2 regions of the Providencia xihuensis genome follow, and region 1 is predicted to be linked to the other one. Evidence: predicted binding sites of a transcription regulator. Region 1 holds the regulator's gene; the other holds the start of a gene.
The links. Region 1 encodes PhoB, which activates phosphate uptake and scavenging genes when phosphate is short. Its sites were predicted from a motif close to CTGTCATAAAACTGNCNNAT; they were not measured.
Positions count from the first base shown of each region.

Region 1 (5,593 bases):
AACCAGTACAGGTAATGAGAAGGCAATTAATTTACTCAAACCTAAGTTTGAGATGACCATAGAGAAAATACCTAAGATCAACACCAGCTTACGGTAAGAAATTGGCACGTAGCGGCTAAAGAACTCTGCACAAGCACAGGTCAAGCCAACCGCAGTCACCATACAAGCCACAAAAATCAATACCGCAAGGAAGAAGCTACCGTAGCCACCAAACGTGTATTGCACATAAGTATGTAGGATATCCGCACCATCTTCTGGATTTGGGATCAACGAGCCACTGTTTTCACCCAGTTTAAACAAGGATAAATACACCAGCGTCAACAGTACCCCAGCAATTAAGCCTGCCCACATGGTGTAGCGAGTGAGTAATGATGAGTTTTCGATACCCCTTGAACGCGCCGCATTCACGATAACAATCCCAAACACCATCGCCCCGAGGGTATCCATAGTGAGGTAACCGTTAATAAAGCCATTTGAAAAAGCCATATCACGGTAGTCTACCGTCGACGGAATTGGATCGCCCGCAGGCCACATCACCGCTGCAACACCCAAAATAGCCAATGCCAGCATTTTAACAGGCGCCAAAATGTGCCCTACGCTATCCAGCAGTTTCCCTGGATATAGCGAAATACCAATTACCAACACAAAATAAACCGCGCTATAGATAAACAGTAACATATCAGATTCGCCACCAAATAATGGTGCGATCCCGACTTTATACGATACTGTTGCGGTTCTTGGTGTGGCAAATAACGGGCCGACAGATAAATAAGCGACTACCGCTAGCAGTAAACCCGCTGTTTTCCCAACTGGCGAACTCAGGGCTTCAATTCCGCCCCCAACTTTCGCCAATGCAATAACTGTTAATACAGGTAGACCCACACCCGTGACTAAAAAGCCAAGTGCGGCGGTCCAAACTTGTTCCCCTGCCTGTAAGCCAACCATCGGAGGGAAAATAATATTTCCTGCCCCGACAAATAACGCAAAGGTCATAAAACCTAATGCGATGATATCTCTTGATGATAAACGATGAGCCATATTATGTTAATTTTTAGTAGCGAAAATAAAAAATTACGGATATGCACTTAGCAACCCTTTGAAATATATATAGCGAGATAGAATTCTGATAAACATACTGTTAACAATATAAAAAAGTATGCCTGCTTGCCTATGACAAAACGAAAAATCAAAAAACAGAAAAAATCGCCAATAACTGACAACAAGTAGAACTTTTATAGGGCAAAAAGGCAATAGCAAACCCGAAAACAAGAGGAAATAACTAAACTAATTTTCAGAACCAGTGATTCCTTTCAGTAAAATCACAATACTCGTTATATGATTTGTTCGAAAAATAATCAACTCATCATTTTGTCATTCATTTTTTTTACTAACTGGTAGGATATATAATATCAAAATCATTAATTGGCAGGATAATATAAAAAAATAATGTATTAACAAAATTAATTAATAGGTAAGCAAGCAGGATCCACTTTATTAACAAGTTGATTATATTAATAAAGTGGGATCATTTAGGATTTTTTCAATTTTTTATCATCAACGATTAGCACAGGTGGCAAAGTAAATGAGAACTCACTCCCTTTACCAACTTGGCTAGTGACCACCAGCTGGCTGCTATGGTGCTGAACGGCATGTTTCACAATAGCCAACCCAAGCCCTGTTCCACCACCACCTTGACGTGAACGTGCTTTATCCACACGGTAAAAACGCTCTGTCAAACGTGGAAGATGCTCTGACGGGATCCCTGGCCCATTATCCTTCACACTAAATTGAGCACCAAGACTGGTTTTACGCCAATCCACACGAATTTTTGTGCCTTCAGGCGTATGGTTAATAGCGTTATACACTAAGTTCGCCACAGCACTGCGCAGTTGCTCCTCATTGCCATGTACTCGCAGTGATTCATCGATATTAAACTCAAATTGCTGGCGGCCCTGGCTTAAACTTAACGCTTCTTGCTCAATCATTTTGAGGATTACTGGAATGTTTACCTGCTCATCAAGGTTGATTTGCGGTGCAATTTCGATACGAGATAACTGCAAAAGCTGTTTAACCAAATTATCCATTCTATGAGCTTGCTCTTGCATCACATTCAGCGCTTTTTTATTGACGGCTGGCATACCTTCCTGGTCATCCATTACCTCAAGATATCCCTGAATAACGGTAAGTGGAGTACGTAGTTCGTGGCTAACGTTAGCAAAAAAATCCCTACGCGCTTTCTCCAACCGACGTTTTTCAGTGACATCTCGCGCCACCATCAGTAGTTGCCCTTCGGTATAAGGCAAGATACGAAACTCAACAATTTCCCCACTATTCAGCTCAATGGTTAATGCTTGGTCGTAGCTTTTGATTGAAAAATAACGACTAAAATCAGGGTAGCGCAATAAATTGAAAATATGTTGGCCATTATCTTCTGGCCAGCGAAAGCCTAACAAAGCCTGAGCGTGGCGATTACACCAAAAAATATTGCCTTCAGTGGTCATCATCACAACGGCGTCGGGTAAGGATTCAGCGCCACTACGAAAACGTTTAATCAACTGCCCTAATTCGCGGCGACGTTTACGATTACGCTGCTGCATCTGGTATATACCGTAAAATATCGGCTCCCATCCTCCTCGCCCCTCGGGTGGTAACATACTTTTATCCAACCAAAGCCAATAAGATAGTTTTAGCAGGTTATATGCATGCCACACTAAGGCTGCCAGTAACGAAACCACCAACAGCCAAGGCAAATGCCCGATAAAAATGGACAAAATCAGCGCTGGCAAGATAAATAAAAACAGCCCCCAAACCAGCTGTTTAATCGATAAGCGTTCAAGCACGCATGTCTCTCCCTAGTTTGTCGTTAATAACGAACAGAGAAACGGTAACCCGTACCGCGTACTGTTTGCACCATTTTATCATGACCTTCAGTTTCTAGCGCTTTTCTTAAACGCCGAATGTGCACATCCACCGTTCTATCTTCGACGTAAACATTCGCGCCCCACACATAATTCAAGAGCTGCTCACGGCTGTATACACGCTCAGGGTGAGTCATAAAGAAATGCAGAAGCTTATATTCCGTTGGCCCCATATCAATCGGGGTGTCATTACTCGTCACACGGTGGGAGGTTGGGTCTAACGTTAACCCATTCATTTCGATGATATCTTCTGTCGACATCGGAGAGATCCGACGGAGAATAGCTTTAACGCGAGCAATTAACTCTTTCGGGGAAAACGGCTTAATCAAATAATCATCAGCGCCGACTTCAAGCCCTTTCACACGATCTTCTTCTTCCCCGCGTGCTGTTAACATCATCACGGGAACATCACGCGTCGCGCTATCGCGCTTCATATGTTTAATCACTTGGAGACCTGAACCACCAGGGATCATCCAATCCAATAAAACCAAATCAGGGAGAGGATCAACTAACTGTGCAATTGCGCTGTCATAATCATCAGCTTCAATTGGCTGAAAACCATTCTGTTCTAATACAAAACAAACCATTTCTCGGATGGGCGCTTCATCTTCAACCACTAGAATGCGTCTTGCCATGATTGTTCCTGTAAATAAGAAGACATTGTTAATGTGAACGCATTATGCGTCACTTTTATGACAGAATTATGAATGTCTATTCGCAAATCAAATATTTCTCCTTATATTAGCGGGTAAATGTCATCTAAGTGAAATAATTCCGCCATAACACGAGAAAAACACGAGGTTTTGATAGGATCAGGTATACTGGATAGCAGTAATTTATGCCCTTTATCAAAGACAGGAACGGATGGCTCATGCGCATTATTCATACCTCTGACTGGCATCTTGGCCAATACTTTTTTACCAAAAGCCGTGCGCCTGAGCACCAACACTTTTTAGATTGGTTAGTAAACCAAGTCGAAATTCATCACGTTGATGCCGTTATCGTAGCAGGGGACATTTTTGATACAGGGTCACCACCTAGTTATGCCCGCGAGTTATATAATAAATTTATTGTGGACTTGCAAAAAACGGGGTGCCAGTTGGTTATTTTGAGCGGTAACCACGATTCCGTCTCCGTTCTGAATGAATCGAGCGCATTATTAAGCTACCTCAATACCCAAGTGGTCACCTCTGGCAGTGAACCGAATGTTATTACTCTACACAATAAACAATCGCAACCCATTGGCCTCGTGTGTGCCATTCCTTTTTTACGCCCTCGGGATATTCAATTGAGTGTTGCAGGGCAAAGTATTGAAGAAAAACAGCTTTCGCTACAAACCGCTATTCATGACCATTACCTAGCCAGCTACCAATTTGCCCTCGAACAACGCGCAATGCTCGGCGTGGATATTCCAATTATTGCTACGGGGCATTTAACTGTCATTGGCGCGGAATTAACCGATTCCGTGCGTGATATTTATATTGGCACATTAGAAGCCTTCCCTTCAGGGGCGTTCCCCCCTGCGGATTATATTGCTCTTGGCCATATTCATCGCCCTCAAGTGATTGGTGGAAAACAACATATTCGCTATTGCGGATCCCCTATTGCCCTCAGTTTTGATGAAACCGCCCAACAAAAAAGTGTCTGTTTAGTTGAATTCACAGGCAGCGAATTAACCGAAATCACCCCGTTAGCGATCCCTATTTTTCAGCCCTTACAGACGATTAAAGGCTCATTAAAAGAAATAGAACAACAACTTAGCGTATGGCAAGATTACCAAGGTGAGAATGCAGTTTGGTTGGATATTGAGGTGGCCTCTCAAGATTATCTCGCGGATATTCAACAACGCATCGAAGCACTCACACAAAACCTTCCCGTTGAAGTCGTGTTACTGCGCCGTGCGAGAAAGCAAAAACAAGGGCAAAACCTTGCGTTGGCCAATGAAACCCTGAATGAACTTACAGTAGAAGAGGTTTTCTTACGCCGCCTTAGCGAAGAAACGCTAGAAGACCCTGAACGTGAACAGCGTCTAACCCAACTTTTCCAACAATCCTACGACGCATTACGCCAAGAGCAAGGGTAATTGATATGAAAATCTTAAGCTTACGCCTCAAAAATATTAATTCTCTCAAAGGTGAATGGAAAATCGACTTTACGCAAGAGCCGTTTGCCAGCCAGGGGCTATTTGCCATCACAGGCGCAACGGGTGCGGGGAAAACCACCTTATTGGATGCCATCTGCTTAGCGCTATATCATCGGACACCACGATTAGATTCAATTTCCGCAAGCCAAAACGAACTGATGACCCGCCACACCGGGGACTGCCTTTCAGAAGTGGAATTTGAAGTCAAAGGTGCGGCCTATCGCGCATTTTGGAGCCAACGCCGCGCAGGTAATAAACCAGATGGCAACTTGCAACCACCGAAAGCGGAACTTGCCCAAGTGGCTGATGGCAAAATCATTACCGTTAAGGTATCTGAAATTCGCGACCAAATAACCAAAATTACAGGGTTAGATTTTGGCCGCTTTACAAAATCCATCTTGCTATCGCAAGGGGACTTTGCCGCTTTCTTAAACGCTTCCGAAAAAGAACGCGCTGACCTACTTGAAGAAATTACAGGCACAGAAATTTATAGCCAAATCTCCAAATATATTTTTAACCAACACAAGCAAGC
Region 1 is NZ_CP169565.1:782,869-788,461, reverse strand. It holds gene brnQ (branched-chain amino acid transport system II carrier protein) at 1-1,038, opposite strand, end outside; gene phoR (phosphate regulon sensor histidine kinase PhoR) at 1,530-2,840, opposite strand; gene phoB (phosphate regulon transcriptional regulator PhoB) at 2,864-3,553, opposite strand; gene sbcD (exonuclease subunit SbcD) at 3,790-5,001, shown strand; gene ACE2AL_RS03340 (AAA family ATPase) at 5,007-5,593, shown strand, end outside.

Region 2 (5,593 bases), 470 kb from region 1:
AAAAGATGGGTTAAAACTGAGCCAGCAGATATCATTTTCGACGATGGCCTATGCAACGGAAGATGAAGATGCCCGCCCACAGCTGGTGTTAGTCAAAGCCGCCGACAAGGCTTATCCGCTGTATGGCGAGTTAGTTACAGAACCTGAAGGGTTAGTACCAAACCAAGGGGAGGTGTTAGTGGCACCTCGCTTATTAGAGTTATTGAACCTGAATATTGGCGATAATATTGATATCGGCGATGCGACGTTAAAGGTTTCGGGGAAATTACTCCAAGAGCCCGATAGTGGCTTCAATCCATTCCAAATTGCCCCTCGAGTATTAATTGCGATTGAAGATGCACCGTTAACGGGGGCGATTCAGTTAGGTAGCCGTTTAACCTATCGCGATATGTTCGCGGGTGATAGCCAACTTATTGATGCATTTAAGCAAAAGTTTGATAAAGAACTGCGCAATGACCAGCGATGGTATACCTTAAGTGAAGACAATGGCGCGGTGGGGAAAACTTTCCAACGTGCTCAGCAATTTTTGTTGTTATCCGTATTATTAACCTTATTACTGGCGATTGCAGCTGTTGTGGTTTCTATGACCCACTATTGCCGTAGCCGCCACCAGCTTATTGCGGTTCTAAAAACACTTGGGGCTGGACGCAGTGCGCTGCGTAAATGGATCATTGGCCAGTGGTTGGTCATTTTAGTGGCAGCGGCGTTATTAGGTTCGTTATTAGGGCTAGCCTTTGAAGGCATTTTGATGCAAATTCTAGGCGCAATGCTGCCAAAAGAATTGCCTCCTGCTAGCCTAATGCCGTGGGTCTGGGCGATAGGGACATTGTTTATCATTGCCATTATTGTAGGCAGTCGTCCTTATTACCAATTGATGGCGACCCAACCTTCTCGGGTGTTACGTGAAGATGCAAAATCCCCAGTATGGCCGCTGCATTATTATCTCCCTGTGGTTATATTAATTGTCGTGGGCGGGTTATTTATTTTTGCGGGAGTAAACCCCCTGTTATGGTCGATTCTTGCAGGGATTGTTGTCGTGGCGATTCTATTGGCTTTAATTGGTTGGGTCGGGCTTTGGGGGCTGCGCCATATTAAATTTCGCCAGCTGAGTTTACGCCTTTCGGTCAGCCGCTTGTTGCGCCAACCGTTGCAAACTATCACCCAAATGAGCGCCTTTTCGCTCTCGTTTATGTTACTGGCATTATTAATTTTAGTTCGGGGTGATTTACTTGACCGCTGGCAGCAGCAATTGCCAGCAGATAGCCCGAACTATTTCTTGATTAACATGAACCAATCACAGCTTAAACCTGTGACTGAGTTACTGGCACAGTATCAAGTGAAGCCAACGGAATTCAATCCTGTGGTTTTAGCGCGTTTAACCGATATTAATGACCAGTCAGCGATTGAATGGGCCGATAAACGTGACCCAAATAATAATACGGTACGGCGTGAATTAAGCTTAACGTGGCAATCTCAATTGGCCCCTGCGAATATCGTGAATGAAGGCACGTGGCCGCCGAAAGCGGGGGAGGTTTCCATTGAACAAACCGTGGTGAAAGAGCTAGGGTTAAAACTGGGGGATAAACTGACATTTAACGCAGGAGCTCAAGTTTTTACGGCGACGGTAAGCAGCATCCGCACTGTGGATTGGGAAAGTTTACGACCGAATTTTTATTTTATTTTTTCGGAAGAAAGCTTGTCGAAAATGCCAGCAACATGGCTGAGTAGTTTCCATTATGGGGGGGACGGCCAGTTATTGACGCAACTTAGCCGCCATTACCCAACCATAAATGTGCTGGATACAGGGGCGATCATTACACAGATTCAGCAAATCCTTCAGCAAGTCAGCCAAGCTCTTGAAGTGATGGTCGTCTTAGTGATTTTCTGTGGCTTGCTGTTATTGTTGGCACAGATTCAAGTGGGAATGAGCCAACGTGAGCGCGAACTGGTGGTCTATCGCACCTTAGGTGCGAGCAGAAAGCTGATGCGCAGAACATTATGGAGCGAGTTTGCATTACTTGGCTTAATGGCAGGCCTTGCTGCGGCCTTTGGTGCTGAAATTGCCTTGTGGTTATTGCAAAGTAAAGTGTTTGATTTTCCATGGCAACCTGAATGGCGTATGTGGCTATTATTACCACTGTGCGCAGCTATTTTGTTGTCGATTTGTGGGGGATGGCTAGGTCTTCGCTTATTAGGAACAGGCAGCCAGCACCGTCGATTACCCAATGGATGATTAATTTATAGGGAATAATTGGGCGTGAAATTATTTACGCCCAATTAAAATAACTGTCTTGAATCCTTCACAAAATCGTCATTTACTCAGGTTATGATTCCGCCGTCGATTATTGATAGCCTTAAAATGGAAACATAACCATGCAGCATAAAAATTCAATTACACACCCAATTAAACAGACGTTGGGTTCATTTTCTTTACTGGCAAGTTTGATTTCATTTAGCTTCTCAGGGTTTGCTCAACAAGAAGTGCCTGCCACATTAATGGGGCATTCCATTCTTTCCGTTGATTCCACCGTTTCAGCGCCACAAAATGCGCCTGCAGACCTTCAAGTGAGCGGAAAATTCACCACTGGCACACGCGTTGACACTCTCGGCAAAGTCGAAGGAAAATCCGCTGATCGTCCAACGGGGAAACACATTCCAATCAAAGGGCAGCCATTGCAAGGCCATTCAGGAATTAAACGGATGGGGGATGGCACCTATTGGGTGTTAACGGATAATGGGTTTGGTAATAAAGTGAATTCACCAGACTCTATGCTGTATGTGACGCAATACGATATTGATTTTAAATCAGGCAAAACAACACCACTCAAAACGGTTTTTTTCCATGACCCCGACAGAATCATTCCTTTTCACATTATTAATGAGAGCACAAAGGAACGTTACTTAACGGGCAGCGACTTCGACCCAGAAAGTTTTCAGTTTGCTAATGGTGCATTATGGGTAGGGGATGAATTTGGCCCATATCTGATAAAAATGGATTTGGATGGCAAAGTGTTAGCCTTGTTTGAAACGCAGGTCGATGGCAAAAAAGTGGTTTCTCCAGACCATTATCAAGTCACCACACCAGGAAAACCAACAGATAAAGTCACCTTCCAAGTGAATCGCTCAAAAGGGTTTGAAGGTATGGCTTCCTCACCAGACGGTTCAAAACTGTACCCAATGCTTGAAGGGGCAATTTGGGTTGATGAAAAACAAGATTATGAAAATGTGGATGGTAAACGCGCTGCACGCATTCTTGAGTTTGATGTAAAAAAACAAGATTGGACAGGCAGAAGCTGGCTATATGTGTTCGAAGATAACCAAAATGCTATCGGCGATTTTAATTTAATCGATGACACTCATGGCCTAATCATCGAGCGTGATAATGGCGAGGGGACATCGGATAAAGCCTGTGCTGCAGGCAGTATGAACACGGAAAATTGCTTTAGTAATTTAGCGAAATTTAAGCGTGTATACCGTATTGAGTTTTCAGATAAAAACGTCGGTGAAGCGGTTGATAAGCAGGCGTACATTGATTTAATGAATATTAAAGACCCAAATAGTCAAGCAAGAAAGCCACTGAATGACGGGGTATTTACCTTTCCATTCTTTACGATTGAGAATGTGGATGTGGTCGACGGTGAACATATCATTGTTGGTAATGACAATAACTACCCGTTCTCATCCAGCCGTGAGCCAAATCAAGCCGATGATAATGAATTTATTCTGTTGAAAGTCCCTGAATTGTTAAAGCCTTGATTGAATTTGTGCCACCTCATTCCAGTTTGTCGTGGCACAATGTGAAACGCATGTTTTGATCCAATATCTGGTCTTAAGCTTATTTTCCCTTTGGTTTCAATCTTTCCCGAGTTAATACTCGGGATTTTTTATTTGGTATGGAGTGCGGGCGGTTTCATCATTAATGTTAAGCCGAGGATAACCACCACAGGGGCGGCAATGACTAAAAATGCAGGGGTGAAGCTACCTGTGTAGTCCTTGATCCCACCTGCGATAAATGGCGCTAAACAGGCGATAGTTGAAATCAAGTTAACCACAGAAAATAGCTCCAAATAGGGGCCACGACCAAAGTAGTTTGATAACAAAACACTTGATGCTAAGAACGTCATGCCGTAACCAATTCCTACGCACAAAACAAATAAAATTAACCAGAACCAAGAGCTTGCGATACTGAGGAAGATAACACCAAGCACCATGATAATTAAGCTGCCAATCAGCAGTTTTTTGGGCTCCAACCATTCTCCAGCTGCGCCGCCAATAAATCGTGAAAATGCATTAACAAAAGCCATTGTACTAAGTAATGAAACTGCAACGGTCATACCAAAACCACGTTCTTCGATATGGGCAACAGCAAAACTGTTAACGGTAATACCACACCATAGAAAAGAGGTATAGGTCGCTGCAATTAAATAGAACTGCCATGTGCGCAGTGCGCGTCCAACTGTCCACACTTCAGCTGTACGATAAATGGGTTTACTTGCATCACTGACTTGTTTTTGCATCACTTTCTTGGCATGTTCTTGCTCTTGTTTGCCTTCACGTAACATAAAGATAGTGATTAACGTGATGATGCTGAGGTAAATCGCACACAAAACCCAGTGCATGCGCCATGAGCCCAATTGGTTTGAAGCATAGAAATAAATCCATGGCCCTGCAACTCCGCCGAGCCCACCAATGGTGAAATACAAGCCAAAAGCGAGGGACTGTTTTTCAAATAATCGGGAAAGCACGTAAGTGCCAGGCACCGTGGCTAATAAGGTAAAACCGATACCAATCAAGGCTGTACCTAAGAAATATGTACTGATGGTGTTGGTGGAATACAGGCTATAAAACCCAGCGACAAAGACTAAGGTACCCAGCAGTAATGTGGCTCGCACGCCAACTTTACGGATCAGCAAAGAGGGTAAGAAACTGGCAAGCCCACAGGTCAAGCCCAATAAGGTAAAGCCAAAACCCGCTTCACTCCAGCTCCATTTTAGCTCGCTGATCATTTCTGGCAATACAACGCCTAAAGAGGTGAAAGTCGTGGCTGTGGCTAAAAAATAAACTAACCCTAATAGAATTAAAATACACCACTGATAAAACGGACTAAAATGCTGCGAGGACATAGTAACTCCAGTCATGCCGCACACCTTTAGTCAGGAGAATTATCATCTGGATGACGGCGAAAATAGCAAAATGCCCGAAAACAAGTTCGGGCATCGATTAAGGCTATTTTCCCTATTTATTGGTGAGAGTACCAGTCTAATTTTTCATTTGCCCACTCAATGCCACTTTTATACTCATTTGGTAAGAGTGGGATAAGTGCACTGAGCGTTTCGGTTAGCTGATTACAGTCACTGTGGGAGAGGTTTAAATGGCCAACTTTACGGGCTGGACGCACCTCTTTTTCATACCAATGCAAGTGAACTAGTGGCAAATTGAGCCAATCGATATTCACATCAGTGCCGATTAAGTTCACCATTACCGCAGGGCTGTATACTTCAGGGGATGGCATTGGTAGATTCAATATGGCACGCAAATGTAACTCAAATTGGCTGATTGATGCACCGTTTTGGGTCCAATGTCCGCTGTTATG
Region 2 is NZ_CP169565.1:1,248,417-1,254,009, forward strand. It holds gene ybbP (putative ABC transporter permease subunit YbbP) at 1-2,233, shown strand, start outside; gene ACE2AL_RS05385 (esterase-like activity of phytase family protein) at 2,374-3,756, shown strand; gene ACE2AL_RS05390 (MFS transporter) at 3,885-5,123, opposite strand; gene purK (5-(carboxyamino)imidazole ribonucleotide synthase) at 5,240-5,593, opposite strand, start outside.
Region 2: the regulator PhoB is predicted to act here: its motif matches at 2,287-2,306, upstream of ACE2AL_RS05385 (esterase-like activity of phytase family protein).